DNA from 2 places in the Geothrix sp. genome. Region 1 is predicted to be linked to the other one. Evidence: riboswitches for the same ligand, from Rfam matches in the RefSeq annotation. Region 1 holds a riboswitch; the other holds the start of a gene.
The links. A riboswitch is a leader RNA that binds a small molecule or an ion and turns the genes downstream of it on or off. The one in region 1 is predicted to bind S-adenosylmethionine.

Region 1 (4,401 bases):
GCCGATGTGGATGAGGCCCTGAAGGATCACGATCCCCTGAAGCTCATCAACGAAACCCTGTTGGCGGCCATGAAGGTCGTGGGCGAGCGCTTCGGCGCCGGCGAGATGCAGCTGCCCTTCGTGCTGGAGAGCGCCGAGGCCATGAAGGCCGCCATCAGGCGCATCGAGCCGCACCTGCCCCGCGAATCCAACTACCAGAAGGGCCGCATCCTGCTGGCCACCGTGAAGGGCGACGTCCACGACATCGGCAAGAACCTGGTGGACATCATCCTCAGCAACAACGGCTTCGAGGTGAAGAACCTCGGCATCAAGCAGCCCATCGAGGCCATCCTCAAGGAGCTGGAGGCCTGGCCCGCCGAGGCCATTGGCCTCTCGGGCCTGCTGGTGAAGTCCACGGTGATCATGAAGGAGAACCTGCACTTCATGGAGGAGCTGGGACTCAAGGTACCCGTGATCCTCGGCGGCGCGGCCCTCACCCGCGACTACGTGGAGGGTGACTGCCGCCGGGTCTACGCGGGTTCCGTGTACTATGCCGAGGACGCCTTCGAGGGGCTTCGGCACATGCAGGCGCTGGTGTCGGGCGATGCCAGCACGCCAGCACCCGCGCCCGCCGCGTCCGCGGCGGGCGCGATCAAAGTGCTTCACCGGGGCACGGCTTCGGTGCCTCTGACGGAGCAGGGCCAGAGCAGTTGGGTGCGCCACGAGGCCGCACCGCCGACGCCGCCGTTCTGGGGCGTGCGCGAGCTGGCGGATACGCCAGTGGACCTCTTCGAGCACCTGGACGAGTTCGCCCTGATCCGCAACCGCTGGGGCTTCAGCCAGGGCAGCCAGGGTGACGAGGCCTTCGCGGCGGTGCTGCGCGACAAGGCCGCGCCCCAGCTGATGCACTGGAAGGAACGGCTGGCAGCCGATCCGTTCTTCCAGCCGAAGGCCCGCTACGGCTACTTCCCCGTACGGGCCGAGGGTGATTCCCTCCGGGTGTTCGATCCCGCGGATCCCGCACGGACTCTGGCACGACTCAGCTTCCCCCGCCAGGCCACAGGCCGGCGGCTCTGTATATCGGACTTCTTCTCCGCCGGGCACACGGATGTGCTGGCCCTCCAGCTCGTCACCCTGGGCCAAGCCGCCGCCGACCACGCCGCGAAGCTCTATCGCGAGGACGGCTACGCGGACTACTTCGCCTTCCACGGCCTCGCCACGGAGCTCACCGAGGCCTACGCGGAGCGCCTCCATGCCCGCATCCGCAAGGAGCTGGGCATCGCCGCGAAGGACCTGCCCGGCCGCGCCCTCTTCGCCCAGGGCTACCAGGGCTCGCGCTATTCCTACGGCTATCCCGCCTGCCCGGACCTGGAGGGCAACGGCCCCATCCTGGACCTGCTGGGCGGCGCCCAAATCGGCGTGACCCTCAGCGACAGCCACCAGATGGACCCCGAATACACCACCAGCGCCCTGGTGGCCTGGCATCCCCAGGCGCGGTACTTCTCGGTCTGAGGCCAATAGGCATCCTGCGGATCTTGTAAGGGCCAGCTCTGGCGCGCCTTCGGCGACTTGTCTGTCGCGACAAAAAGCTTATGGTGAAGGGGAATTTCGTCGATAGGCTTCCTATGGTTGGCACGGATGCCATCGACTCGTCGCCTGGGAGGCCATCATGAGTTCCATTCAAGGTCTTGGCCCATCGAGCGCTGCGGCGATCATCCCGAAACCCCAGGCGGTGGCGCCCAAGCCCGAAGCCCGCGAGACGGCGCAGGACGAGCGCGCCGAGGCCGCCCGTGGCGCCCAGGAGGCCAATGAGGCCCCCAGCACGAACCCCCAGGTGGGCAGCCGCCTTTCTGTGACCGCCTGAAGAAAATCCCTCTCGGGGCAGGTTGAAACCACGACCTCGAAGCGTTACCTTTGGGGATCGGCCCTTCGGGGTCGTTTCCATCGAGATCCTTGTCAGTTCCATAGCGAGTTATCCAGAAAGGTGGAGGGACGGGCCCTGTGAAACCTTGGCAACCTGCGAAAGCAAGGTGCCAATTCCTGCCGTGAGCAATCACGGAGAGATGTCGAGCTGTGTCGAACTGACGACGGCGACAAAGGGGCCCGAGCGATCGGGCCCCTTTGTCATGTTTGCTTTTCCTGGACTTGCTTGGACGACAGGGCCTCGGCCTTCTCACCTTTCTTTTCAGGAGCCGCCATGAGCGCCGCGCAACCCAACTTCGAAACCATCGCCCTCCACGGCGGCCAGGTCGCGGACAGCGACACCAAGAGCCGGGCGGTGCCCATCTACCAGACCACGAGCTACGTGTTCGACTCCGCCGAGCATGGCGCCGCGCTCTTCAACCTGTCGGTGCCCGGCAACATCTACACCCGCATCATGAACCCCACCCAGGCCGTTCTGGAGACGCGCGTGGCCCAGCTGGAGGGTGGCATTGCCGGCCTGGCCGTGGCCTCGGGCCAGGCGGCCATCACCCTGACCTTCAACACGCTGCTCCGCAACGGCGACCACATCGTGGCGGGCGACAACCTCTATGGCGGAACCTACAACCTGCTGCACCACACCCTGCCCCGCACGGGCATCGACACCACGTTCGTGGACTCGAAGAACCCCGAAGCCTTCCGGGCCGCCATCAAACCCCAGACCCGCGCCATCTACATCGAGGCCCTGGGCAATCCCAAGCTGGACGTGCCGGAGTTCGAGGCCATCGCTGTCATCGCCAAGGCCGCGGGCATCCCCCTCATCGTGGACAACACGCTGCCCAGCCCCTACCTCCTGAACCCGCTGGCGCTGGGCGCCAACATCGTGGTGCACAGCGCGACGAAGTTCCTGGGCGGCCACGGCACCTCGGTGGCGGGCGTCATCGTGGACGGCGGCACTTTCGACTGGAAGAACGGCAAGTTCCCCGAGTTCACGGAGCCCTTCGCCGCCTACCACGGCGCCGTGCTGGCGGACCTGGCCGGGCCCGCCGCCTTCATCACCAAGGCCCGCATCGAGGGCCTGCGCGACACCGGCGCCGCCATCAGTCCCTTCAACGCCTTCCTCATCCTGCAGGGCATCGAGACCCTGCACCTGCGCCTGCAGCGCCACGGCGAGAACGCCCTGGCCATCGCCCAGTGGCTGGAGAAGCACCCCAAGGTGGCCTGGGTGAACTACCCCGGGCTGGCGACCAACGCGAACCATGCTGCGGCGGCCCGCTACTTCCGCAAGGGTGCGGGCTTCGGCGGCATCCTCACCTTCGGCGTGAAGGGCGGACTGGAGGCCGGCAAGGCCGTCATCAACGGCGTCCAGCTCTTCTCGCGCCTGGCCAACGTGGGCGACGCCAAGAGCCTCATCATCCACCCCGCCAGCACCACCCACCAGCAGCTGTCCTCGGCCGAACGGGAGGCCACGGGCGTCACCGAGGATCTCATCCGCCTCTCCGTGGGCCTGGAGAACATCTCGGATCTCATCGAGGACCTCGAAGCCGCACTGCAGAAGGCCTGATCCCATGCCCGTCAAGATCCCAGCCTCCCTGCCGGCCCGCGACGTGCTCGAGGCGGAGAACGTGTTCCTCATCGAGGAATCCCGCGCACTCCACCAGGACATCCGCCCCCTGCGCATCGCCATCCTCAACCTGATGCCCACCAAGGTGGCCACGGAGACTCAGCTGCTCCGCCTGCTGGGTAACACGCCCCTGCAGGTGGAGGTGACGCTCCTGCACATGGCCTCCCACGCGTCGAAGAACACCTCCGCCGAGCACCTGCTGGAGCACTACGTGTCCTTCGAGGAGGTGCGCCACCAGACCTTCGACGGCCTCATCGTCACGGGCGCGCCGGTGGAGACGCTGCCTTTCGAGGAGGTGGACTACTGGCCGGAGCTCACGCAGATCCTGGACTGGGCGAGAACGAACGTCTTCTCCTGCCTCTTCATCTGCTGGGGCGCCCAGGCCGCCCTGCACCGCTACTACGGCATCCCCAAACATCCCCTGCCGGAGAAGATGTTCGGGGTCTTCCCCCACCATCTGCGGGTGGCCAACGAGCGGCTCGTGCAGGGCTTCGACGATGTGTTCTACGCGCCTCACTCGCGCCACACGGAGACCCGCCGGGCGGACATCCAGGCGGAGCCGCGTCTGGTGCTCCTGGCGGAGTCGGACGAGGCCGGGGTGTACCTGGTGCAGTCCGCGGACCGGCGGCTGGCCTTCGTCACGGGGCACTCGGAGTATGACCCCTGCACCCTGCAGGGCGAGTACGCCCGCGACCTCGGCAAGGGCCTGCCCATCGGCATCCCGCAGAACTACTTCCCGGAGGACGACCCCACCCGGCCACCCCAGGTCCGCTGGCGCGGGCACTCGAACCTGCTCTTCTCCAACTGGCTGAACTACTTCGTCTATCAGGAGACGCCCTTCGACCTGGGGCTTTCCGCGGTGGAAGGGGGGAAGGCAT
Region 2 (4,401 bases), 1.1 Mb from region 1:
TCAACCTGGCCCTGGATCCCGACACGGCCCGGGAATTCCACGACGAGACGCTGCCTGCGGAGGGCGCCAAGTCCGCCCACTTCTGCTCCATGTGCGGCCCCCACTTCTGCTCCATGAAGATCTCGGACGATGTGCGGCAGTACGCCGAGAGCCATGGCTACAACGAGGAGGAGGCCCTGCAGAAGGGCATGGAGGAGATGGCGGAGACCTTCGTGCAGAAGGGCGCCGAAGTCTACCTCCAGGCCTGACCCGGTCCCGGCCCGCAGGTCCGGGGGTCCCGGACTTGCCCGATCGGGCCCTGCTCAGCCCTGGATACGCGTATCATCGGGGCGGTTCCACCACCCCAAGGAGACTCCCATGGCCGCGAAGAAGATCCTCATGCTCGTCGGTGACTTCGGCGAGGACTACGAGATCATGGTGCCCTTCCAGGCCCTGCTGGCCGTGGGGCACACCGTGCATGCAGTCTGCCCCGACAAGAAGGCCGGCGACTCCGTGGCCACGGCCATCCACGACTTCGAGGGTCACCAGACCTACTCGGAGAAACCGGGCCACCGGTTCACCCTCAACACCAGCTTCGCGGATGTGAAGCCTGAAGCCTATGACGCCCTGGTGATCCCCGGCGGCCGGGCTCCCGAGTACCTGCGGCTCAACCCGAAGGTGCTGGACCTCGTGCGGCACTTCTTCACGGCCAAGAAGCCGGTGGCGGCCATCTGCCATGGCGCCCAGCTGCTGGCCGCAGCCGGCGTGCTGGAGGGGCGCACCTGCTCCGCCTATCCCGCCTGCCGGGCCGAGGTGGAGGTGGCCAAGGGGAAGTATGCCGAGATCGCCATCGACGGCGCCGTCACCGACGGGAACCTGGTCACCGCCCCCGCCTGGCCCGCGCACCCGGCCTGGCTCGCCCAGTTCCTCCAGGTGCTCGGAACCCGCATCACCCTGTGAGCCGCCCCTGACCATGTCGAACACGCTCCGCTTCTCCAAATTCCACGTGCTCGGAAACGACTACCTCGTGGTGGATCCGACCCGGACCGCCTTCGAGCCGGCGCCCCCGCTCATCCAGGCGCTCTGCGATCGCCGGCTGGGCATCGGCTCCGATGGGCTCCTGCTGGGTCCGCTGGAGGTGCCGGAGCATCCGGGCGCCTTCGGGCTGCGCATCTTCAACCCGGACGGCAGTGAGGCGGAGACCAGCGGCGACGGCCTCCGCATCTTCGCCCGCTACCTGTTCGAGGCGGGCCACGCGCATGGCACCGAGTGCCAGATCCACACCCTGGGTGGCCTCTCCGCTGCGCGCTTCCTGGCGCCGGATGGCAGCCTCGTCCAGGTGGATATGGGCGTACCCAGCTTCAAGGCGGGCGACATTCCGTTCACGGGCATCTCCTCCCAGCTCGAAGTCCTGGAAACCCCGCTCTTCCTCCCCACGGGCCCAGTCACCATCACGGCCCTCAGCCTGGGCAACCCCCACTGCGTGGTCTTCCCGGGCGAGGTCTCCCAGGCCAATGCCTGCCGCCTGGGGCCCAGGATCGAGCGACACCCGGAGTTCCCCGAGCGGGTGAACGTCCTGCTGGTGGAGGTGGTCGACCGCAGGCGCATCCGCATCGAGATCTGGGAGCGGGGCGCCGGCTACACGCCCGCCTCGGGCAGCAGCTGCGCCGCCGCCGCCGCCTGCCGGCGCCTGAACCTGGTGGAGGATCGCGTCACGGTCCAGATGCCCGGCGGCACCCTCGACATCGAGTTCGCACCCGAGGGCCACATCCTCATGTCCGGCCCCGTGCAGCCCGTCTTCGAGGGGCAGCTGCACGGTGACTGGAAGGCCTGAGAGGGGACCGGGAATTCTGGCTCTCGTGCTTCATTGAATTTTCTTGGCGATTCAATGGCCCTGTCGGATACTGTCGTTCCACAGGATCTTTGTCAGTTTCATCACGTGATATCCAGAAAGGTGGAGGGACGGGCCCTGTGAAACCTTGGCAACCTGCGAAAGCAAGGTGCCAATTCCTGCCGCGAGTCCTCGCGGAGAGATGCTGACGTGTCGGAAGCTGACATGCGAAGGGGCCCGAGCAATCGGGCCCCTTTGCGTTTTGGATCGCGATGAAACGATGAGGATCCTCCTTCCCTGGAGGTTCTTGTGAGCGAGCAGTTCCTCGATACCAACGTGCCCGGCAACCCGGCCTACCACTTCACCATCCAGCCCCCCGGGCGGGAGGGCAATGCGGGCTGGATCCACCGGCCGGGCCTCGTGCCCGACGCGGGTGTGGCCACGCAGTGCGTCCATGGCGGCGTGCAGCCGGATCCCGCCTATGGTGCCGTGATGCCGCCCCTGTACCTCTCGTCCACCTTCGCCTTCAAGGACATCTGCACCAACGCGGGCTACGACTACACCCGCAGCGGCAACCCCACCCGCGCGGTCCTGGAGGAGGCCATCGCCCTGCTGGAGGGCGGCCACGGCGCCACCTGCACCAGCACCGGCATGAGCGCCATCCTGGTGGCCCTGAACCTGTTTGAGCACGGCAGCCACCTCATCAGCACCGTGGACTGCTACGGGGGCACCTTCCGCCTGCTGGAGCACGCCAAGAAGGCCTATGGCCTGGAGGTCACCTACCTGGACCTGGCGGACCTCGAGGCCGTGAAGGCCGCCATCCAGCCCAACACCCGCATGATCTGGATCGAGACGCCGTCGAACCCCCTGCTCCGCCTCACGGACATCGCCGCCGTGGCTGCCATCGGCCATCGCCAGCCGAACTGCCTCGTGGCCGTGGACAACACGTTCCTGTCCCCCTACCTGCAGCGGCCCTTCGACCTGGGCGCCGACCTGGTCATCCACTCCACCACGAAGTACCTCAACGGCCACAGCGACGTGGTGGGCGGCATCGTCGTCTCAGCCCCCGGCCGGCTCGCCCTCACCCAGCAGATCCAGAGCGTGAACAACCTGCTGGGCACCTCGCAGGCGCCGCACGACTGCTTCCTGGTGCTGCGCGGCCTGAAGACCCTGCCCCTGCGCATGCGCCAGCACGAGGCCACCGCCCAGGTACTGGCGGAGTTCCTCGCGGCCCATCCCGCCGTGGGCAAGGTCCACTACCCGGGCCTGCCCGGCCACCCGCAGCATGAGCTGGCGAAACGCCAGCAACGCGGCTTCGGCGCCATGCTCAGCTTCGAGCTGAAGGAGGGCGGCAACGAGCGCCTGAACTACGTGCTGCGGCGCTTCCGCTGGTTCACGCTGGCCGAGAGCCTGGGCGGCGTGGAGTCGCTGGTGGCCCACCCCGCCTCCATGACCCACGCCTCCATGACGCCCGAGGCCCGCCGGCGGGCGGGCATCAGCGATGACCTCATCCGGCTCTCCATCGGGCTCGAGGACGTCCGGGATCTGCAGGCCGACCTGGCGTACGCGCTGACCTTCTCCTGAGGGCTACTGAACGCTGACCAGCTCCACGTCGAAGATCAGGTCGGCGTTGGGGGGGATGTCCCCGCCCGCGCCCCGGGGGCCGTAGCCCAGGTAGGAGGGAATGTAGAGGGTGCGCTTGCCGCCCACCTTCATGCTGATGACACCCTCGTCCCAGCCCTTGATGACCCGACCCACGCCGATGGGAATGGCCAGGGGCTGCCCACGGTCCACGGAGCTGTCGAACTTCTTGCCGCGACCGTTCCGGCCGTCGTTGAGCCAGCCGGTGTAGTGGACCAGGCACTGCTGGCCGCGAGCCGGCGAGGCGCCCGTGCCCACCACGGTGTCGACATACTTCAGGCCGGAATCGGTGGTGATCATGGCGGGTCCTTTCGTCTTGTCGGGCGTGGCCGCCTTCGCCTTGGCTGACTGGGCGGGGGCCGAGGGCTTCGCGGTGTCCGCGCCGGCCAGGGGGAGGGCGATTGCAAGAATCGCCACGCAAAGGGCTGATCTCATCCGGTCGTCTCCTCTGAAATGGACCGCCCCGCTGACGCGGGGCGGGTGTTGCTGGCTCCGGAGGAGGGATTTGAACCCCCGACCTAGTGATTAACAGTCACCCGCTCTGACCCCTGAGCTACTCCGGAAAAAGGTCGAATGATCATTCTACCGGATGGGGGCTGGGTTTCAAGCGCAGGGCTCGGGGACCTGTGATCGGCGTCGCCGGGCCTAGGCGCGCTGGAGTTCCATGAGCACCTGGCGGGCGGCGGCCTTGAGCGTCTCGATGACGCCCGTGCCCTTGTTGGCCACGGCCTCGATCATGGGCTCGTTCCGGAACCGGAGGAGGCGCTCCATCTCGGGCACCTGGGCCGCCGAGGGCATGTCCCGCTTGTTCAGCTGCAGGACGTAGGGAATGGAGCGGATGTCGAACCCGTTCTCCTTGAGGTTGGTGGCCAGGTTCGCGATGGACTCGATGTTGGCCTCCATGCGGGCCTTCTGGCTGTCAGCCACGAAGATGATGCCGTCGCAACCGC

Region 2: it holds a riboswitch for S-adenosylmethionine, as region 1 does, so the genes downstream of both, QOZ81_RS02315 (trans-sulfuration enzyme family protein) here and QOZ81_RS14075 (O-acetylhomoserine aminocarboxypropyltransferase/cysteine synthase family protein) in region 1, are expected to answer to the same signal.

What each region holds. Positions count from the first base shown of each region.
Region 1 covers NZ_CP126625.1:3,158,107-3,162,507, forward strand. The annotation lists gene metH (methionine synthase) at 1-1,491, shown strand, start outside; gene QOZ81_RS14070 (hypothetical protein) at 1,649-1,843, shown strand; SAM riboswitch class I at 1,949-2,049, shown strand; gene QOZ81_RS14075 (O-acetylhomoserine aminocarboxypropyltransferase/cysteine synthase family protein) at 2,177-3,463, shown strand; gene metA (homoserine O-acetyltransferase MetA) at 3,468-4,401, shown strand, end outside; gene QOZ81_RS14085 (aspartate kinase) at 4,400-4,401, shown strand, end outside.
Region 2 covers NZ_CP126625.1:529,762-534,162, reverse strand. The annotation lists gene thiC (phosphomethylpyrimidine synthase ThiC) at 1-248, shown strand, start outside; gene QOZ81_RS02325 (DJ-1/PfpI family protein) at 358-939, shown strand; gene dapF (diaminopimelate epimerase) at 953-1,813, shown strand; SAM riboswitch class I at 1,919-2,019, shown strand; gene QOZ81_RS02315 (trans-sulfuration enzyme family protein) at 2,120-3,394, shown strand; gene QOZ81_RS02310 (FKBP-type peptidyl-prolyl cis-trans isomerase) at 3,398-3,886, opposite strand; tRNA gene QOZ81_RS02305 (tRNA-Asn) at 3,939-4,014, opposite strand; gene QOZ81_RS02300 (GTP-binding protein) at 4,097-4,401, opposite strand, start outside.